Linked DNA regions of Azospirillum brasilense. The protein of the gene in region 1 binds, or shares a complex with, the protein of each later gene. Links are inferred from orthologs where the notes say so. Each region holds a gene or a part of one and is shown in the gene's direction. Other genes may lie near its edges.

The links.
Region 2: the proteins of groL (region 1) and metK are in contact, whole or in part, in a cryo-EM structure (PDB 8P4O), measured with the Escherichia coli proteins. The link is inferred for Azospirillum brasilense from one-to-one orthologs.

Annotation. Positions count from the first base shown.
Region 1 is NZ_CP032345.1:1,435,766-1,452,332, reverse strand. What follows is about bases 6,222-9,192. They hold groL (chaperonin GroEL), read left to right. Parts: upstream 6,222-6,870; coding sequence 6,871-8,514; downstream 8,515-9,192. Other genes in these bases: D3869_RS07050 (catalase), read left to right, coding at 8,711-9,192; groES (co-chaperone GroES), read left to right, coding at 6,528-6,818; D3869_RS07065 (usg protein), read right to left, coding at 6,222-6,233. In the rest of the region: D3869_RS07085 (polyhydroxyalkanoate depolymerase), read left to right, coding at 1-350; D3869_RS07080 (COX15/CtaA family protein), read right to left, coding at 399-1,484; D3869_RS07075 (pyridine nucleotide-disulfide oxidoreductase), read left to right, coding at 1,678-5,172; D3869_RS07070 (lysozyme), read right to left, coding at 5,339-5,830; more of D3869_RS07065, read right to left, coding at 5,970-6,221; more of D3869_RS07050, read left to right, coding at 9,193-10,405; D3869_RS07045 (cytochrome-c peroxidase), read left to right, coding at 10,643-11,647; D3869_RS07040 (NapC/NirT family cytochrome c), read left to right, coding at 11,732-12,880; D3869_RS07035 (hypothetical protein), read left to right, coding at 12,990-13,253; D3869_RS07030 (NAD(P)/FAD-dependent oxidoreductase), read left to right, coding at 13,373-14,605; D3869_RS07025 (transglycosylase domain-containing protein), read right to left, coding at 14,756-16,567.
Region 2 is NZ_CP032345.1:1,665,877-1,670,999, forward strand. What follows is about bases 1,700-4,610. They hold metK (methionine adenosyltransferase), read left to right. Parts: upstream 1,700-2,525; coding sequence 2,526-3,695; downstream 3,696-4,610. Other genes in these bases: D3869_RS08105 (helix-turn-helix domain-containing protein), read left to right, coding at 1,782-2,270; trmB (tRNA (guanine(46)-N(7))-methyltransferase TrmB), read left to right, coding at 3,783-4,493; D3869_RS08120 (antibiotic biosynthesis monooxygenase family protein), read right to left, coding at 4,471-4,610. Also shown: lnt (apolipoprotein N-acyltransferase), read left to right, coding at 52-1,668; more of D3869_RS08120, read right to left, coding at 4,611-4,785; ribosome maturation factor RimP, read left to right, coding at 5,090-5,123. UniProt on the Escherichia coli protein: Catalyzes the formation of S-adenosylmethionine (AdoMet) from methionine and ATP.

The DNA of each region.
Region 1 (16,567 bases):
ACGACGAGTATCTGTCGGTGATGGACCTGTCGGCGGAATTCTACCTGCAGACCATCGAGACGGTGTTCCAGAAGCATTCGCTCGCCAACGGCACCATGGAGTCGCGCGGGCGCAAGGTGGAGCCGGCGGCGATCCGCCGGACCGCCGTGATGACGGTGGAGGGCGAGCTGGACGACATCTCCGCCCCCGGCCAGACCGAGTCGGCGCACCGCCTCTGCGCCTCGCTGCCCGACGGCATGCGCGCCCGCCATTTCCAGAAGGGCGTCGGCCATTACGGCATCTTCAACGGCCGGCGCTGGCGCGAGAGCATCATGCCGGCGGTGCGGGAATTCATCCGCAAGCACGATTGAGGTTGGTAGCGTTCCCTCTCCCGTCCTGGGAGAGGGAATCGGCCGGCGTCAGCGCTTCGGAACGCGCACCGGGCGCAGCTCGTGCAGCAGCCAGACCAGGCCGGACACCAGCAGGATCGCCCCGGCCTGATGGGCGGCGCCCAGCGGAATCCACACGAAGCTCAGCAGCGTGGCGATGCCCAGCCCGATCTGGACCAGCACCATCGCCGCGGTCAGCAGCGCCACCCTCCCGGCGCGGCCCGGCAAACGGGCCACCCACACCCGCAGGGCGAGCCCGAGCACCACGAGGCCGGTCAGCAGCGCCAGCGCCCGGTGCGTCAGCTGGATGGCCGCGGTGTTCTCAAAGAAATTGATCCACCAGGGCGTCAGGTTGGCGACCTCCGGCGGGATGACGTGGCCGGCCATCAGCGGGAAGGTGTTGTAGGCCAGCCCGGCGTCCGTCCCGGCGACGAAGGCGCCCCAGACGATGGTGACGCCGGTCAGCCCCAGGGCCCAGCGCGCGTGTTTGCGCAGCCGGCCGGACTCGGTCGCCCAGCCGGCCAGCGGCAGCGGGTCGAGAACCCCCAGCGCGGTGCGCAGCAGCAGCCCGTAGATCACGATCGCCGTGCCGAGATGCAGCGCCAGCCGGTACTGGCTGACGTCGGGGCGGTCGACCAGACCGCTCTTGACCATGTACCAGCCGATCACCCCCTGGAGCCCGCCGAGCAGGAACAGCCCGGCCAGCTTCGGCCACAGGTCGGCGGGGATGCGCCCGTTGACCCAGAAGCGCAGGAAGGGGATCAGGAAGACGAAGCCGATCAGCTGGCCCCAGAAGCGGTGGAACCACTCCCACCAGAAGATCTGCTTGAAGGCCGCCAGATCCATCGCCGAATTGTAGATGCGGAACTCCGGCGTGGTCTGGTAGAGGCCGAAGACGCGGTTCCATTCCGCCTCCGACAAGGGCGGCAGGATGCCGATCAGCGGCTTCCACTCCACCATCGACAGGCCGGACTCGGTCAGGCGCGTGATGGCGCCGATCACCGCCATGGCGAAGACCATCGCGCAGCAGACGAGAAGCCAATAGGCGATGGGACGGGTGGAGGCGGGGTCGCGGACGTCTTTCCCGGCGAGGGCGGGGGCGGTGATGTCGGTCACGGACGGGCGGCTCCGGATGGTGCGGAAAAGTTCCGGCGGGGTAGGGGCTTCCGGCTCATGTGGGGTGCGGCGCCGGCTGCGTCAAACGGACACGGGTTACCCCGCGGCCAGGGACATCGGTTTCGGGTGAAGGCGGCGCGCCGCGGGTGTTACAAATATCAGTCTTACCAACGGCTTCGGATGCGGGGCGGCGATGGCGGACCTCACCCTCGGCTTCGGCCTGTCGTTCCACGAGCTTTACGGGCAGGACGGGCTGGCCCGGCTCGACCGCGCCTTCCTCGCCCGGCTGTCCGACACGGACCTGGCGCTCGCCAACCGGCTGCTCTCCGCCCGCGCCCAGCCCGACCGGCTGGAGGCCAAGGCGGAAAGCGACCTTCTGATCGCGCTCGCCCCCCACGCCGAGGATTTCATCGGCGAGCTGTTCGGCGTCCGCGCCGCGCTCGACGAGCTGCGCGCCCGCCACACGGCGCTGGCGCCGCTCTACACCGCCAAGCGCCTGTTCGTTCAGCGCCGCGCCGCCAAGGCGGTGAGGCCGGAGGCGGTGGCGGCGCTCGACGGGGCGGAACTGGCCGCGCGGCTGGAGGACTGGCTGGGCGGCCCGCTGACCGAGGCCGCCTTCGCCCGTCAGGTGCTGGCCTGGATGGAGGACGAGGCGGCCCACGCCGACCAGCTCGACAGCGCCGCCCAATACGCCGCCTGGGCGGTGTTCAGCGAGGCCGGGCGCGCCCGGCACGGCGGCGGCGTGCTGTTCCAGGTGCCGCACCGCACCGACCCGCAGCGTCTTGTCCCCGTGGAGACGGTGGAGGTGCACGGCGTCACCATGATGCGCCTGCCCGACGAGGCATGCCGCGAGCGTCAGGGCTTCCACCTGACCGACCCCGGCACCGATCTGGCCGGGGCGCTGGACGAGGCCAACTACTGCATCTGGTGCCACAACCAGGGCAAGGACAGCTGCTCCAAGGGGCTGCGCGACCGCAAGACCGGGGAGTTCCAAAAGAGCGCCTTCGGCGTCGCGCTGGCCGGCTGCCCCTTGGAAGAGAAGATTTCCGAGATGCACGCGCTGAAGGCCGAGGGTGTGCCCATCGGGGCGCTGGCCGTGGTGGTGGTCGACAACCCGATGTGCGCGGCCACCGGCCACCGCATCTGCAACGACTGCATGAAGGCCTGCATCTATCAGAAACAGGAACCGGTGGACATCCCGCAGGCGGAAACCCGCACGCTGAAGGACGTGCTGGAACTGCCCTGGGGCTTCGAGATCTACAGCCTGCTGACCCGCTGGAACCCGCTGGACCTGCGCCGCCCGCTGATGCGGCCGGACAGCGGCTACAAGGTGCTGGTGGCCGGGCTGGGGCCGGCGGGCTTCACGCTGGCCCACCATCTGATGAACGACGGCCACACGGTGGTCGGCATCGACGGGCTGAAGATCGAGCCGCTGCCCGCCGACCTCTCCGGCGTCCTGCCCAGCGGCACGCGGGTGCCCTTCCGGCCGATCCGCGACGTGCGCGACCTCTACGACCGGCTGGACGAGCGGGTGATGGCCGGCTTCGGCGGCGTCGCCGAATACGGCATCACCGTGCGCTGGAACAAGAATTTCCTGAAGGTGATCCGGCTGTTGCTGGAACGCCGGGCGCGCATGACGATCATCGGCGGGGTGCGCTTCGGCGGCACGCTGACCATCGACGGGGCGCTGGAGCTGGGCTTCGACCACATCGCGCTGTGCATGGGGGCGGGCAAGCCGACCGTCGTGCCGATGGCGAACCGGCTGGCCCGCGGGGTGCGGCAGGCCTCGGACTTCCTGATGGGGCTGCAACTGACCGGAGCGGCCAAGCCGGACAGCATCGCCAACCTGCAGGTCCGGCTGCCCATCGTGGTGATCGGCGGCGGGCTGACCGCCATCGACACGGCGACGGAGGCGCTGGCCTACTACCCCGTCCAGGTCGAGAAGTTCCTCTCCCGCTACGAGGTCCTGGCGGCCGAGCGGGGGGAGACCGCGGTGCGCGCCCGCTGGACGCCCGACGAGGCCGAACTGGCCGACGAGTTCCTGGCCCACGCCCGCGCCATCCGGGCGGAGCGTCTCGAAGCGGGGGAGCAGGGGCGCGAGCCGCGCGTCGCGGCGCTGCTGCAATCCTGGGGCGGTTCGACCATCGCCTATCGACGGCGGCTGATCGACAGCCCCAGCTACACGCTGAACCACGAGGAGGTGGCGCACGGTCTGGCCGAGGGCATCCGCTTCCTGGAATGCGCCGCCCCGCGCGGGGTGGAGATCGACGAGACGGGCGCCGCGCGGGCCATTCACCTTGCCATCAACCCGGTCGGGCCGGACGGGGTGGTGGCGCCCGCCGCCGTGGACGCACGGCTTCCCGCCCGCACCATCCTGGTCGCCGCCGGCACCCAGCCGAACACCGTCCTGGCCCGCGAGGAACCGGAGTGGGTGGAACTGGACGGACGCTGCTTCCGCGCCATCGACGAGGACGGCCGACCGGTGACCCCGGAGCGGCAGGCCAAGCCGAGCCAGGCCCATGTGCTGATGGCGCGGGCGCCCGACGGGCGGTTCCTCAGCTTCTTCGGCGACCTGCACCCGTCCTTCGCCGGCAACGTGGTGAAGGCGATGGGCGGGGCGAAGCGCGGCTATCCGGTGGTCAGCCGGGCGCTGGCCCGCCGGGCGCCCAGTTCGGTGACGCCGGACGCTCTGGTGCGGCGCCTGAACGCCGACCTGCGGCCCCTGGTGCACAGCGTCAACCGCCTGACCCCGACCATCGTGGAGGTGGTGGTGAAGGCCCCGGCTGCGGCGCGCCGTTTCGAACCCGGACAGTTCTACCGGCTGCAGAATTTCGAAACGCTGGCGCAACGGATCGGCCGGACCACGCTGGCGATGGAGGGGCTGGCCCTGACCGGCGCCTGGGTGGACAAGGACGCCGGGCTGCTCTCGCTGATCGTCCTGGAGATGGGCGGCTCGTCCGACCTTTGCGCCCTTTTGAAGCCCGGCGACCCGGTGGTGGTGATGGGGCCGACCGGCGCCCCGACCGAAATCCCGGAGGGGGAGACGGTGGCGCTGGTCGGCGGCGGCTTGGGCAACGCGGTGCTCTTTTCCATCGGGCAGGCCTGCCGGGCGCGCGGCAACCGCGTCGTCTACTTCGCCGGCTACAAGCGGATGGAGGACCGTTACAAGACCGACCAGATCGAGGCCGCGGCCGATCGCGTCGTCTGGTGCTGCGACGAGGCGCCGGGATTCACGCCGACGCGCCCCGGCGATCTGAGTTTCGTCGGGAACATCGTGGAGGCCATGCGCGCCTACGCGGCGGGCGGGCTGGGGCCGGCGGACATCCCGCTGGAGACAGTGGACCGCATCGTCGCCATCGGCTCCGACCGCATGATGGCGGCGGTGGGGGCGGCCCGGCACGGCGTGCTGAAGCCCTACCTGAAGCCCGGCCACGCGGCCATCGGCTCCATCAACTCGCCCATGCAATGCATGATGAAGGAGATCTGCGCCCAGTGCCTGCAACGGCACACCGACCCGGCGACCGGCGAGGAAACGGTGGTCTTCTCCTGCTTCAACCAGGACCAGAGCCTGGACCGCGTGGACTTCGCCAACCTGAACCAGCGGCTGCGCCAGAACGCCGTCCAGGAAAAGCTGACCGCCCAATGGATCGACCGCGGCCTGCGGTTGACCGGCCAGCGGAAGGGGTGAGGGGGAGACGTTCTTTCCCCTCTCCCGTCCCGGGAGAGGGTGGCGCCGAAGGCGCCGGGTGAGGGTAAGGTCGAGAATCAAGGCGCTGATCCTTGGCATCACCCTCACCCTTCCCACGCTGCGCGTGGGCCCCTTCCCTCTCCCGGGGCGGGAGAGGGGGTCTGCGTCACGCGCCCGTGGCGGTGCTGACCGCCGCCTGGGGCAGCGGCGTGGTGGCGCTTTCGAACAGGTCGGCCTCGGCGGCCCGGCGCTTCACCAGACCCGGAAGCTGCGTCTTGACCCCGTTGACCGTGGCGTAGACCCAGCGGCCGAACTGGCCGGCGGCGCCTTCGTAGTCGCCCTGGTTCAGCAGGCGCAGCAGGGTCGAGCATTGCAGGCTGCCGGCCCCCAGGTTGAACACGAAGGAGGCCAGCGCGCCGCGCTGGTCCGGGTTCAGCGCGACGGTGACCAGCTTGTCCACCTGGGCGGCGGCGGAGGTCAGGTCCGACTTCAGGAAATCGTCGGCCTGGGCGGAGGTGATGCTCTGCCCCAGCTCGACCCCGGCGGTGTGGCCGTAGCCGATGGTCGGCACACCCGCCGGGCACAGATAGGCGTTGAGGTAAAGACCCTCGAAGTGCTTCACGAGGTTGACCGCTTCTTCGCAAACCGGCGTCGTCATGTTCGTCATTCCCCCAGCTTGTCGTGGACGTGCATCGGCACGGACGGTTCGTGCAGGGGGAAGCCTATCGGAAGCGATAATCACTTAATAATGGTTTATTTTTTCACATTTACCCGCGGTGGAGGAGGTGTGCGGGCCGTCAGGTCCAGCGGAATTCGGCGGCCACCGCGCGGGTTTCCCCGGGCGTGATCAGGCGGTGGGTCGCCAGCTTCACCGAATGCAGCTTGCCGTCCAGGTTGGCCTGCCAGAAATCGAGGAACCGGCGCAGCACCGGGTAGCCGGGAGCGATGTCCAACTCTTGCCAGAGATAGCTCTGCAGCAGGTGCGGGTGGTCCGGCATGTGGTACAGAATCTCCGCCGTGGTCAGGCGGTAATCGCGAAGCTGAAGACCCAGACTGGCCATGCTCTGCCTCCGTGATGGTGGAACCGGTGGCGTCCTTCCGCTGCGTCCTGATGATTCTTTTGTGAAAGTGTGCCGTTCGCGGCTGCGGCAGGCAACAAAAATTTTTCTTCTTTTTCAACGCATTAGCAGCAAGACGGGGCGACTGCTGCCAGGAATCGCACCGATTGCCGCAACGACCCTCTTGAATCAAAACCGCAGCTCGATTAGCTGTCTGGCACTCGCCGGGGGAGAGTGCTAACAGCCCCGAGCCCGGCGCCAATCCTTTCAATAAGCCTTGATCCTGGAGGCATCCCCATGAAGTTCCGTCCGCTGCACGACCGCGTCGTCGTCAAGCGTCTGGAGTCCGACACCAAGACCAAGGGCGGGATCATCATTCCCGACACCGCGAAGGAAAAACCCCAGGAGGGCCAGGTGGTCGCGGTGGGTCCGGGCGCCCGTGACGAGAGCGGCAAGGTCGTTGCGCTCGACGTGAAGGCCGGCGACCGCATCCTGTTCGGCAAGTGGTCGGGCACCGAGGTGAAGATCGAGGGCGAGGATTTCCTGATCATGAAGGAATCCGACATCATGGGCGTCGTCGAGGCCTGAGCCTCCGCCCGCGCTGAGCGATCCAACCCCCCGAATTTCAAGGAAGTGAGCAATGGCTGCCAAGGAAGTTAAGTTCTCCGCCTCCGCGCGCGAGAAGATGCTGCGCGGTGTGGACATCCTCGCCGACGCCGTGAAGGTGACGCTGGGTCCGAAGGGCCGCAACGTCGTGATCGAGAAGTCCTTCGGCGCTCCGCGCATCACCAAGGACGGCGTCTCGGTCGCCAAGGAAATCGAGCTGTCGGACAAGTTCGAGAACATGGGCGCCCAGATGGTGCGTGAGGTCGCGTCGAAGACGAACGACCTGGCCGGCGACGGCACCACCACGGCGACCGTTCTGGCCCAGGCCATCGTCCGCGAGGGCGTGAAGTCGGTGGCCGCCGGCATGAACCCGATGGACCTGAAGCGCGGCATCGACCTCGCCGTCGAGACCGTCGTGGCCGACATCCGCGGCCGCGCCAAGAAGGTCACGACCAACGACGAGATCGCCCAGGTCGGCACCATCTCCGCCAACGGCGAAGCCGAGATCGGCAAGATGATCGCCCAGGCGATGGAGAAGGTCGGCAACGAGGGCGTCATCACGGTGGAAGAGGCCAAGAGCCTCGAGACCGAGCTGGACGTCGTCGAGGGCATGCAGTTCGACCGCGGCTACCTGTCGCCGTACTTCATCACCAACGCCGACAAGATGATCGCGGACCTCGAGAGCCCGTTCATCCTGCTCCACGAGAAGAAGCTGTCGGGTCTGCAGGCCCTGCTGCCGGTCCTCGAGGCCGTCGTGCAGTCCTCGCGTCCGCTGCTGATCATCGCCGAGGACGTCGAGGGCGAGGCCCTGGCGACCCTGGTCGTGAACAAGCTGCGTGGCGGCCTGAAGGTCGCCGCCGTCAAGGCCCCGGGCTTCGGTGACCGCCGCAAGGCGATGCTGGAGGACATGGCCATCCTGACCGGCGGCCAGGTCATCTCCGAGGATCTCGGCATCAAGCTCGAGAACGTCACCATCGACATGCTCGGCACCGCCAAGAAGGTCGTGATCTCCAAGGAGAACACCACCATCGTCGACGGCGCCGGCTCGGCCGAGGACATCCAGGCCCGCATCGGCCAGATCAAGGCGCAGATCGAGGAGACCACCTCGGACTACGACCGCGAGAAGCTGCAGGAGCGTCTGGCGAAGCTGGCTGGCGGCGTTGCCGTCATCCGCGTCGGCGGCGCCACCGAGGTCGAGGTGAAGGAGCGCAAGGACCGCGTTGACGACGCCATGCACGCCACCCGCGCCGCGGTGGAAGAGGGTGTCGTCGCCGGCGGCGGTACCGCCCTGCTGTACGCCACCAAGGCCCTGGAAGCCCTGAAGCCGGTCAACGACGAGCAGCGCGTCGGCATCGAGATCATCCGCCGCGCCCTGCAGGCCCCGGTCCGTCAGATCGCCTACAACGCGGGCACCGACGGTTCGATCGTGGTCGGCAAGCTGCTGGACCAGAACGACGCCAACTTCGGCTACGACGCCCAGAAGGGTGAGTTCACCGATCTGGTCGCCGCCGGCATCATCGACCCGGTGAAGGTGGTTCGCACCGCCCTGCAGGACGCGGCCTCGATCGCCGGCCTGCTGATCACCACCGAGGCGATGATCGCTGAGAAGCCGGAGAAGAAGGCTGCTCCGGCCGGCATGCCGGGTGGCATGGACGACATGGGCGGCATGGGCTTCTAATAGCTCACGTCATCCACGACGTTTGCGGAAAGGGCGGTCCCTCGGGGCCGCCCTTTTCCGTTTGGGCATCTCCCTGACGGACAGGGTGTCGCCGTCCGGCGTTTTGGATTGGAACGGTTCCAAACTAGGGACGTTGACCTTCCAACCGGACGCCCCAGGGGTGCGCCGGCACGGCTTGCTGTTCAGGGAGAAAGCGATGGCTGACCAATCGAAGACTCTGACCAACCGTCAGGGCCACCCGATCACCAACAACCAATCCCAGCGCACCGTGGGGGCCCGCGGGCCGGCGACGCTGGAGAATTACCAGTTCCTGGAAAAGATCTCCCATTTCGACCGCGAGCGCATTCCGGAGCGCGTGGTCCACGCCCGCGGCTTCGTCTGCTACGGCGAGTTTGAAGCGACGGGCAAGATCGGCGACGAGCCGGCCTCCAAATACACCCGTGCCAAGCTGTTCCAACAGGCCGGCAAGAAGACCCCGCTGGCCATACGCTTCTCCACCGTCATCGGCGGGCGCGATTCGTCGGAGGTGGCCCGCGATCCGCGCGGCTTCGCGGTGAAGTTCTACACCGAGGACGGCAACTGGGACCTCGTCGGCAACAACCTCGCCGTCTTCTTCATCCGCGACGCCATCAAGTTCCCGGACGTCATCCATTCGTTGAAGCCCGATCCGGTGACCTTCCGGCAGGAACCGAACCGCATCTTCGACTTCATGAGCCAGACGCCCGAATCCATGCACATGCTGACGCATCTGTTCAGCCCGCGCGGGATTCCGGCCAACTACCGGCACATGGAAGGCTTCGGCGTGAACACCTACAAGATGGTGAACGCCAACGGCGACACGGTGCTGGTCAAGTACCACTTCCACCCGCGCTGCGGCGTCGCCTGCCTGACGGCGGAGGAGGCGGCGAAGGTGCAGGGGCAGGATCTCGGCTCCGCCTCCAAGGATCTCTTCGAGGCCATCGACCGGGGCGATTACCCGCAGTGGGACATGTATGTCCAGGTCATGGAGGACCACGACCATCCCGAACTGGAGTGGGACCCGCTGGACGACACCAAGATCTGGCCGGAGTCGGACTTCCCGCTTCGCCACGTCGGCGTGATGACGCTGAACCGCAACGTCGAGGATTTCTTCAACGAGAACGAACAGATCGCCATGGGCACCGGCGTTCTGGTCGACGGGCTGGATTTCTCCGACGACAAGATGCTGGTCGGGCGGACCTTCTCCTACTCCGACACGCAGCGCTACCGGGTCGGCCCCAACTATCAGCAGTTGCCGATCAACCAGGCCAAGAACGCGGCGGTCGCCACCAACCTGTCGGGCGGGCAGATGTCCTACCAGCGCGATCTGGCGCCGGGGCAGAACCCGCACGTCAATTTCGAGCCGTCCATCCACAACGGCCTCAGCGAAGCCCAGCGGGAGGAGCCGAACAACCCGCCGGAGATCCGTGGCCGGCTGACCCGCAGCGTGATCGAGCGCCGCAACGACTACGTCCAGCCCCGCGCCCGCTACTGCACCATGATGGATTGGGAGCGCGACGATCTGGTCCTGAACATGGGCACGCTGCTCGGCCAGTGCGAACGCGACGTCCAGGAGCGGATGCTCTGGCACTTCTTCCTGATTCATGACGACTATGGCAGCCGTGTCGCCGGCATGCTGGGCATGACCGCCGCCGATGTCGCCGGCTTGGCCCCCCTGCCCAAGCAGGTGCTGACCGACGAGGACCAGAAGCGGCTGAAATCGCTGGGCAAGAACGGCGACACCATCGACCCGAAGGTCTGGGGCCAGTGGACCGGTTCGGTGAAGGTCCACCGCGCCACGGCGGACGAGGTGGCGAAGGGGATGCCGGCCGGCGCGCAGGGCGGCATGGCCAGCCAGGCGGCTGCCGATTAGGCGCAACCTAAGATCATCAACCGGTTGGCGTCCCGATGGGGGCGGCGGGCTGTCCCGCCGCCCCTTTTTCATGCCCGCATCGAAGATTGTTTTGAGTGGCCATAGTTTGTGTACGGACATGCGGCGCATTGCCGCGCGACACGCCTGTCACTGGTATCACCAGAGCGCGGCGTGCCACTGTCATTTTGCATCAAGGCATTAGCCAAAATATTAGAACTTCGATAAGGGAGAAGTGCGATGTCCATGCGTGCTGCCGTGTCCTTCGCGGCCATGCTGGCGGCCTCCGTCGCCACCTTCGGCGTGCCCGCGTTCGCCGCCGACGAACCGATTTCGCCGATCGAGGCGGCGAAGGTCACCAATCCCGGATTGGTTGAACTCGGCAAGAAGCTGTACTTCGATCCCCGGCTGTCCAAGTCCGGCTTCATCTCCTGCAACTCGTGCCACAACCTGTCCATGGGCGGCACCGACAACCTGAAGACCTCCATCGGCCACAACTGGCAGCAGGGCCCGATCAACTCGCCGACCGTGCTGAACTCCAGCCTGAACGTGGCCCAGTTCTGGGACGGCCGCGCCCTGACCCTGCAGGAGCAGGCCGGCGGCCCGATCGCCAACCCCGGCGAGATGGGCTCCACCCACGCCCTGGCGGTCGAGGTGCTGCGCTCCATCCCCGAGTACCAGAAGGAATTCGCCGAGGTCTTCGGTGAGACGACGATCACCATCGAGGAGGTGACCAAGGCCATCGCCGCCTTCGAGGAGACGCTGGTCACGCCGAACTCCCGCTTCGACCAGTGGCTGAAGGGCGACAAGAAGGCCCTGACCACCGTCGAGCTGGAAGGCTACGAGCTGTTCAAGGACTCGGGCTGCACCGCCTGCCACAACGGCTCGGCCGTCGGCGGCAACACCTTCCAGAAGATGGGCGTCGTCGAGCCCTACAAGACCAACAACCCCGCCGAGGGCCGCATCGCGGTGACCAAGGAGGAGGCCGACCGCTTCAACTTCAAGGTTCCGACGCTGCGCAACGTCGCGCTGACCTACCCTTACTTCCACGACGGCGAGGCCGCGACCCTGTCCGACGCCGTGGACGTCATGGGCCGCATCCAGTTGGGCAAGAAGTTCTCGACCGACGAGAACGCCAAGATCGTCGCCTTCCTGAAGACGCTGACCGGTGACCAGCCGAGCTTCGCTCTGCCGATCCTGCCGCCGTCCACGGACAAGACGCCGAAGCCGCATCCCTTCGACTGACGGGTTGAGGGTTGGATGGGGCCGGGCGTCGTTGGGGCGGCCCGTCCCCATTCCTTTTCTTGAGGATGGTTGCAGGGTATCGACATGCGGTGGGGATGGAAGACGGCGGGGGGCTTCGGGACGCTCGCGCTGGCCGGTCTGGTGGGCGTCGTCGTCGGGGTGGTCGGCTGGGGCGGCTTCAACACCGCGATGGAAGCGACCAACCGCATGGAGTTCTGCGTCTCCTGCCACGCGATGCGCGACACCGTGTATGTCGAGTACACGGCCTCGCCGCACTACCAGAACGCTTCCGGCGTAAGGGCGACCTGCGCCGACTGCCACGTCCCGCGCGACTGGACGCACAAGGTGATCCGCAAGGTGCAGGCGTCGGGAGAGCTGTATCACTGGCTCATCGGCTCCATTGATACCAAGGAGAAGTTCGAGGCCAAGCGCCACACGCTGGCGCGCCGCGAATGGGACCGCATGCGGGCCACCGACAGCCAGGAATGCCGCAACTGCCATTCCTTCGGCGCCATGGACTTCCACAAGCAGACGCCGAAGGCGGCCAGCGCCATGGAAGGGGCGGAGAAGGCCGGCAAGACCTGCATCGATTGCCACAAGGGCATCGCCCACAGCTTTCCCGACGTGACCGCCGGTCATCGCCAGTTCTTTGCCGGCCTGTCGGATCAGGCGAAGGCGCTGGCCCTGAAGCCCGGCGACACCGCCTACGCCTTGACCAGCCTCGCCCTGTACGGCGCGCCGCCGACCCCTGGGAGCGCCGGGGACGGCGAGATCGCCGCGGCGACTCCGGTGAAGGTTTTGGCAACGGAAGGCGGCGCTCTGAAGGTGGAGATCACCGGCTGGCAGCGGGGCAGTTCCGCCCAGACGCTCTACGCCCGGCCGGGCAAGCGCATCACCACGGTCAAGCTGAACGCGGCGGCAGCAGGGCAGGCAGAGGCGCTGCGCAGCGTCACCGATCCGGAGACCGAACAGGAGTGGACGGAGGTCCGCCTGACCGCCTGGACCGGGGCGGGCGGCTATGTGGGCACGCTCGGCGCGCTGTGGGATTACGGCGCGCGGGTCTACGACGCCAACTGCTCGCTCTGCCACGCGCCGCACCCGCCGGCCGACTTCGACGCGAACGCCTGGATCGGCAAGATGAACGCCATGAAGCGGCTGACCCGGCTGGACGAGGAGGAGGGCCGCCTGCTGCTGACCTATCTGCAGAGCCATGCGAAAGACAGCGCGCGATGATCGCTGCGGCGAGAACCCGAAGCTGCTAAGAGGGGTTTTCTACCACGGGCCGGCGTTGAACGCGCCGCGCCCGACGGCAGACGACCACTTGAGAAAGAGGACCCCCGCGATGTCGACCCTGCACAAACAAGCCATGGAAGCGGTGCTTCAGGCCGCCTCTCACGACATCGTCGGCACGCTCCAGGAGCGTGGCGTCACCGACAAGCACAGCGAGGAGGGCGACCTCGTCGTTCTCGACGTCGCGATCCTGCACGCCTACCGCATCTTCATGCGGATCTGCGAGGAGAACGGGCTGGAGGTGGACGCGGGCTATTTCGCCGACATGGCCAACGACCTTGCCGACGAGGTGGCCCAGGAGGACGACGCGGACTGATCCGGTCCCGCGCCGCCGATTCCCGCTTCTTGAGTGCCCCGGTCCCGTCCCCGCTTGCCGCTTCCCAGCGGTGGCCCGGACGGGACCGGTCGACATCCTTCCGCCCTTCGGGGGACCCGATGACCGACGCCCCTGACACCGCATTTTCTCCCGACGTTGCGATCATCGGCGCCGGCCCGGCCGGGCTGATGGCGGCGGAGGTCATCGCCGCCGCGGGCCGCTCGGTCGCCGTCTATGAACGGATGCCCACCCCGGCGCGCAAGCTGCTGCTGGCCGGGCGCGGCGGGCTGAACCTGACCCATTCCGAACCGCTGGACGCCTTCACCGCCCGCTACGGCGCGCAGAGCCCGCTGTTCGCCGATCTGCTGGCCGGCTTCACCCCGACGGACCTGCGCGATTGGGCGGCGGGGCTGGGGATCGAGACCTTCGTCGGCTCCAGCGGGCGCGTCTTCCCGGTGCAGATGAAGGCCTCCACCCTGGTGCGGGCGTGGCTGCGCCGGCTGGAGGGGCTGGGCGTCACCCTGCACACCCGCCACCGCTGGCTGGGCTGGGACGCGTCCGGCGCGCTGCGCGTCCAGCGCGGCGACGGCCCCGCGACCACCGTCGCCCCGCGCGCCACGCTGCTGGCGCTGGGCGGGGCGAGCTGGCCGCGCACCGGTTCCGACGGCGCCTGGACGGAACTTCTGGCCGCGCGCGGGGTGGACATTGCGCCGCTGCGCCCGTCCAACATGGGCTTCGAGGTGCCCTGGTCCGATCACCTGCGCGAACGCTTTGCCGGCCAGCCGGTCAAGAGCGTCGGCCTCGCCTTCGGCGACCGGCGGCTGAAGGGCGAGTTCGTCATCACCGAAACCGGCATTGAGGGCGGCGCCGTCTACGCGCTGAGCGCCCCCTTGCGCGACGCCATCGAACGCGAGGGCTGGGCCGCCCTGACCATCGACCTGATGCCGGACCTGCCGGAGTCGGCGATCGCCAAACGGCTGCGCCGCCGCGGCGCGGAATCGCTGTCCACCTTCCTGAAGAAGTCCCTGTCGCTGACCGGCCCGCGCGCCGCCCTGCTGCGCGAGTTCACCCCGGCGTCGGAACTGTCCGACCCGGCGGCGCTGGCCCGCCACATCAAGTCCCTGTCGATGGTGCTGACCGGCGTGCGGCCCATCGAGCGCGCCATCTCCACCGCCGGCGGCGTCCGGCTGGCGGAGCTGGACGCGTCGCTGATGCTGACCCGCCTGCCGGGCACCTTCGTCGCCGGGGAGATGCTGGATTGGGAGGCGCCGACCGGCGGCTACCTCCTCCAGGGCTGCTTCGCCATGGGCACGCGGGTGGGAAAGGGCATGCTGGGGTATTTGGGAGGCTGATAGACCCTCTTTTCCTTCTCCCCCCTGGGGAGAAGGTCAGGATGAGGGGGCGCCGAAGGCGACCCACTTTGTCAAACAAAGGACGTCTTCTCCGCCCTGCCGGGCGTAAATCCCCTCACCCAACCCTCTCCCCAGGGGGGCGAGGGCTTTTCACCGCACCGGATTGCCGTAGTCGTACTGCACCTGCGGCGCGCTGCCCTTGCCGGTCAGGCTTTCGATCAGCGAACCGATGCCGGAGGCCACGCCGCCCCCCGACGAACCGCGCGCGGGCGCCGGGGCCGCCGCCGGGGTGGCGCGGGCGGGCACCGCGATGCCGGAGGCGACATAGGCGGGGGCGCCCTCCATCCCCGGCAGGGGGCGGGGCGGGCGGCCGGCGTGGGCGTCCAGCATGAAGCCCTGCCACAGCTTGGCCGGCAACGAGCCGCCGGTGACCCGCTTCATCTCGGCGTTGTTGTCGTTGCCCAACCACACCCCGGCGACGAGGTCGGCGGTGAAGCCGACGAACCAGGCGTCACGGTAATCCTGGGTGGTGCCCGACTTGGCCGCCGCCGGGCGGTCGAGCTTCGCCGACTTGCCGGTGCCATACTCGATGACTCCGGTCATCATGCGGGTGAGCTGCACCGCGTGCGCCGGGTCGACCACCGGGACGGAGCCGCCGGCCTGCCGCCGGTACAGGACGTTGCCGTCGCGGTCCCTGATCTCGGTGATGGCGTAGGGCCAGACCGGGGCGCCGCGGTTGGCGATGCCGGCGTAGCCGCGGGTCAGCTCCAGTAGGTTGACCTCGCTGGTGCCAAGCGCCAGCGACAGGTCCTTGCCCAGCGGCGAGTTGATGCCCAGCCCGGCCGCCACCCGGCGCACCCGCTCCACCCCGATGCGGTCGATGATGCGCACGGTCGCGGTGTTGGACGAATGGGCCAGCGCGTTGGCCATGGTGATGGTGCCGCGAAACTTGCCGTCATAGTTGCCGGGGCTCCAGGTGCCGATGCGGACCGGGGCGTCCTCGACCGGGCTGTCGGGCGACCAGCCGGCCTCCAGCGCCGCCAGATAGACGAAGGGCTTGAAGGCCGAACCGGGCTGGCGCATCGCCTGGGTGGCGCGGTTGAACTCGCTGTTGTCGTAGTCCCGCCCGCCGACCAGGGCGCGCACCGCGCCGTCGGTGGTCATGGCGACCAACGCGCCCTGGCGCGCGTTGGCGGCCGCACCGGGGCCGGCCAGGATCTCCTCCAGCCGCTGCTCCGCCGCGCGCTGCAGCTTGAGGTCCAGTGTCGTGCGCACCACCACGTCGCCGTGGCCGGAGCCGACGAAGGCGGAGACCAGCTCCGTCACCCAATCGGCGAAATAGCGCCCGTCGCCGCCCGGCTTGCGCTTGGCCGACGGCGGGGCGCTGCGCGCCGCCTCCAGCTCCTGCGCGGTGATGAAGCCGGCGTCGACCATGGCGCCCATCACGACGCGCGACCGCTCCGCCGCTTCGTCCGGGTTGGAGGTCGGGGCGTAGCGCGAGGGCGCCTTCAGCAGGCCGGCGATGATCGCCGATTCCCGCAGGTCGAGCTGGGTCGCCGGCTTGCCGAAATAGGTGCGCGCCGCCGCGTCCACGCCGAAGGTGCCCGCCCCCAGATAGACGCGGTTCAGATAGGCGGTGAGGATCTGGTCCTTGGTGAAGCGGTGCTCCAGCCACAGCGCCAGCATGGCTTCCTGGATCTTGCGCTTCAGAGACTTCTCGGGCGTCAGGAAGAGGTTCTTGGCGAGCTGCTGGGTGATGGTGGAGCCGCCCTGCGCCGAGCGCCCGGACCGCCAGTTGACGTAGAGCGCGCGGGCCAGACCGATGGGGTCGACGCCGAAATGCGAGTAGAAGCGCCGATCCTCGATGGCCAGCACGGCGTTGATCAGATGCGGCGGCAGGTCGCGCACGCCCAGCGTCGTGCCGTGCAGGTCGCCGAAGCGCGCGAACTCCGACCCGTCGGC
Region 2 (5,123 bases), 220 kb from region 1 along the record:
CAGCCCGGCACAATCGCCTCACCAGCCCACCCGCATCCGGAGTGTCACCGCTTGACCGCCACCGACATGACGATCCCCCCGGCCCGGCTGGGCCGCCTGTCCGCGGGTCTGGCCGGGCTGACCGGATGGCGTCGGCTGCTGGCGGCGGCGGGGTTCGGCGGGCTGGCGGCGCTGGCCCTGCCGCCGGCCGACGCGGTGCCGCTTCTGCTGATCGCCTTTCCCGGACTGCTCTGGCTGCTCGACGGGGCACGGACGAAGCGGCAGGCCTTCGCGGTGGGCTGGTTCTTCGGCTTCGGCCATCATCTGCTCGGCCTCTACTGGATCAGTGCGGCGCTGTTCACCGAAATCGAGCGGTTCTGGTGGGCGCTGCCGCTGTCGGCGGCGGGGCTGCCGATCCTGCTGGCGATGTTCACCGGCTCCGCCACGTTGCTGGTCTGGATGCTGCGGTGCAGGGGGATGGGGCAGGGGCTGTGGAAAGCGGTCCTGTTCGCCGCCTCCTGGGCGCTGTTCGAATGGCTGCGCGGCCATGTCTTCACCGGCTTCCCGTGGAATCTCATCGGCTATGGCTGGACGGGCGTCCTGCCGGTTCTGCAGGGCGTCTCGCTGATCGGCGTCTACGGCCTCAGCCTGCTGACCGTGCTGGTGGCGTCGCTGCCGGCGTCCTTGGCCGATCCGGCGGTGCCGCGCCGCCGCGCCTGGGGGGCGCTGGCCGCCGGGCTGGCGCTGTTCGCGGCGCTGGGCGCCTGGGGCGGGCTGCGGCTGGCCGGGGCGTCGGACGCGACGGTTCCGGGCGTGCGGCTGCGGCTCGTCCAGCCGGCCATCGACCAGCGGCTGAAATGGGCGGCGGGCGAGCGGGTGCGCAACGTCCAGCAGCAGATGGAACTCTCCGTGGCCCCCTCCACGGACTCCATGGCCACCGAGCCGGTCACCCATGTGATCTGGGCGGAGACCGCCGTGCCCCTGTTCCTCGACCAGGACGCCCGCCTGCGTCAGGCGCTGGGCTCCGTCACCCCGCCCGGCGGGCTGCTCATCACCGGGGTGCCGCGCATGGAGGCCGGGCCGGAGGGCGAGCCGCTCTATTACAACAGCCTGGCGGCGGTCGACGGCAGCGGGGCGGTGACGGGGCGCTTCGACAAGTTCCACCTCGTGCCCTTCGGCGAATACATGCCGCTGCGCCGCTGGCTGCCGGTCGGGGCGATCGCCGGCAACGGGGCGGAGTTCTCCGCCGGGCCGGGCCCGGTGTCGCTCGATCTCAAGGGCCTGCCGCCGGTCAGCCCGCTGATCTGCTACGAGGTGATCTTTCCCGGCGCCGTTCTGCCCAGCGGTGACGATGGAGCCGGACGGCCGCGCTGGATGCTCAACCTGACCAACGACGCCTGGTACGGCAACACCGCCGGCCCCCACCAGCATTTTGCCATCGCCCGGACCCGCGCGGTGGAGGAGGGGATGCCGCTGGTCCGCGTCGCCAACACCGGCATCTCCGGTGTGGTGGACTCCCACGGTCGCGTCACCGCCATGCTGCCGCTTGGTCGCAGGGGTGTGGTCGATGCGGCCTTGCCGGAGGCGCTGCCCACCCCCACTCTCTACGGACGAGTGGGCGACGGCGCGTTTGGGTTGCTTCTCTTGACCTGTTTCGCGGTGGGCCTGCGCGCACGACATCGCGGTTAGCGCAACCGAGACTCTTTTTTCAATCACGCGCATCGGGAGCGCTCGGGCGCCCTTGACTGCATACATGGATATGTCGTATCAAGGTTGCACAACTGTTTCAGGGAATTAGAGCAATGCCAGCAACAGAAACGCGGGGCCGCCGGGCCGCTGCCGGCCGCCCCAAGACGGGCAAGCCGAACCCGATCGACGTTCACGTCGGCTCCCGCGTCCGGTTGCGCCGGACCCTTCTCGGAATGAGCCAGGAGAAGCTGGGCGAGGCCATCGGCCTGACCTTCCAGCAGGTGCAGAAGTACGAGCGCGGCGCCAACCGCATCGGCGCGTCGCGCCTGTTCGACCTCAGCCGCGTCCTGGACGTGCCGGTCTCCTTCTTCTTCGACGACATGCCCGCGGAAGCCGCCGCGGCCCCGGTTGACGACGACGAGGGCGCCGCCGCCGGCTTCGAGGAGCGTTCGGGCGGCTACGAGCCCGATCCGATGGCCAAGCGCGAGACGCTGGAGCTGGTGCGCGCCTACTACCGCATCAACGACCCGTCGGTGCGCAAGCGCCTGTTCGAGCTGACCAAGGCCGTTGCCAATTCCGGCATCGTCGAAGCGGCCGAATAACACGGTTTAGAGACCTGAGCCGAACAACCGGAAGCAATCCGGACGGCAGGAAGATTGGGGAACGCGGCCCTCCGGCCCGTTCCCCGATGTCGTTCTAGGGCGAATTTCCGCCGGTCTCCCCCAACCCCAGGGAGATCGCTTGACCTGGAACGCAAAGCTTGTCACATACGGAAAATGACTGGCTTTCCGTGGGTGCTGCGCCGGTCTCCCAATTTGCTTTTGTTGAATAGCCCCCGCCCATTGCCGAGGTTCGTCGTGGCCAAGCTCAACTACGTGTTCACCAGCGAGTCCGTGTCCGAAGGCCATCCGGACAAGGTGTGCGACCGCATCTCCGACGCCATCGTCGATCTGTATCTGTCGCACGATCCCTACGCCCGCGTGGCGGTGGAAACGCTGGCGACCACCAACCAGATCGTTCTGGCTGGTGAGGTGCGCGGGCCGGAGAGCATCACCCCCGACATGCTGGTCCAGGTTGCCCGCGCCGCGGTGAAGGACATCGGCTACGAGCAGGACGGCTTCCATTGGGAGAAGATGGACGTCAAGTGCTTCGTCCATTCGCAGTCCGCCGACATCGCGGTCGGCGTCGACGCCGCGGGTGAGAAGGACGAGGGCGCCGGCGACCAGGGCATCATGTTCGGCTACGCCTGCAACGAGACCCCGGCCCTGATGCCGGCGCCGATCTATTACAGCCACGCCATCCTGAAGTCGCTGGCCGAGGCGCGCCACTCCGGCGCCGCCCCGCAGCTCGGCCCCGACGCCAAGAGCCAGGTGACGCTGCAGTACGAGAACGGCAAGCCGGTGCGCGCCACCGCGGTGGTCGTCTCGACCCAGCACGCCGACGGCCTGACCCAGGAGCAGGTGCGCGAGATCGTCCGCCCGCACGTCCTCAACTGCCTGCCCGCCGGCTGGATGTGCGACGAGGCGAACTTCTACGTCAACCCGACCGGCCGCTTCGTCATCGGCGGTCCGGACGGCGACGCCGGCCTGACCGGCCGCAAGATCATCGTGGACACCTACGGCGGCGCCGCTCCGCACGGCGGCGGCGCCTTCTCCGGCAAGGACCCGACCAAGGTCGACCGTTCGGCCGCCTACGCGGCGCGCTATCTGGCCAAGAACGTGGTCGCCGCTGGCCTGGCCGACCGCTGCACGATCCAGCTCTCCTACGCCATCGGCGTGTCGAAGCCGCTGTCGGTCTATGTCGACACCCACGGCACCGGTAAGGTGGACGAGGACCGGCTGTCGGAGATCCTGCAGAAGCTGGTCGACCTCAGCCCGCGCGGCATCCGCACGCATCTGGGCCTGAACCGTCCGGTCTACGCCCGCACCGCCGCCTATGGCCACTTCGGCCGCGAGGCGGAGGCCGACGGCGGCTTCTCCTGGGAGAAGACCGATCTCGTCAACGATCTGCGCGCCGCCTTCTTCTAAGAGCGGCTTCTTCCAAGACCGGACCCGATGGTCCGGGATGCAGGGGCCAGCCGGCCCCTGCGTTCGTTTTGGGACCCTGCTGTCACGATGACCGACTCCTTCCTGGACTCGTCCAAGAGGCTCTACGGGCGGCGCAAGGGGCGTCCGCTCCGCAAGCGCAAGACCGAACTGCTCGACGGGCTCCTGCCGTCGCTGGAAATCCCGGTGCCGCAGCCGGGCGACCGCATCGATCCCCACGCCCTCTTCGCCAACCCGATGCGGGACGTCTGGCTGGAGGTCGGCTTCGGCAGCGGCCACCACATGGCGTGGCAGGCGGCGAACAACCGCGACGTCGGGGTGATCGGGGCGGAGCCCTTCATCAACGGCGTGGCCGGCCTGCTCAAGCTGGTGGATGACGAGGGCGTGCAGGACAATGTCCGTGTCCTCCCGGACGACGCCCGTCCGCTGCTCGACGCCCTGCCCGACGCCTCCATCGGGCGCGCCTTCGTGCTGTTCGCCGATCCCTGGCCGAAGAAGCGCCATTGGGAGCGCCGCTTCATCGGACCGGACAATCTGCCGCGCCTCGCGCGTGTCCTGAAGGACGGAGCCGAGCTGCGTCTGGCCAGCGACGACATGGGGCTGGTGCGCTGGATGCTGGAGCACACGGTCCGCCACCCCGATTTCGAATGGACCGCCCGCGGCCCGTCCGACTGGCGCCACCGCATCGCGGACTGGCCGCCCACCCGCTATGAGGAAAAGGCCATCGAGGCCGGGCGCAAGCCGGTCTTCCTGCGCTTCATCCGCAAGGCGCGGGGGTAGACACCACCGGCTCGCCATAATGCTCCACCACCGGGAACGGGTCGTAGAAATGGTGGAGCAGGGCCTTCCAGCGGGCGTAGCGGTCGGACCCGCGGAAGCTGTCGGTATGGTCCTCCAGCCTCTCCCAGCGGACGAGCAGAAGGTAGCGGTCGGCCGCCTCCAGGCAGGGCCGCAGGTCCAGCCCGAGGAAGCCGGGAGTCGCCGCGATGAGAGGCTGAGCCTCGGCCATCGCCCGTTCGAAGGCCGGGCCTTGGCCGGGTTTGACCGTCAGGAGAGCCATTTCGAGAATCATGGTGAGCGGCCTCCACGGGCAGTTTTCCGCACGGCGCAAAGGCCGCCGCGGGCTTGACGTTACCCTGGCCGGACCCGCCCACCAAGCGCCGGGCATAGGACCTTGCGGAAAAGCGCTTGCGGCCTGCTCCGGAATGTCTATATTCACCGCATGAACCCATACGGATCGGCGGCTCGGGAAACCGGGCCGGCGGGACGCTTTGCGGGTGGGCTTTGGCCCACTTATTTTTTTATCAGCGTATGGCATCCCCGTGTTGGTCCCAGGGCGCTGTGCCAGGGGAGACCGCGGGGGCGGGTCAGGTGGAATGGAAGCAACCGGTCGTATCGAGCAGATCATCA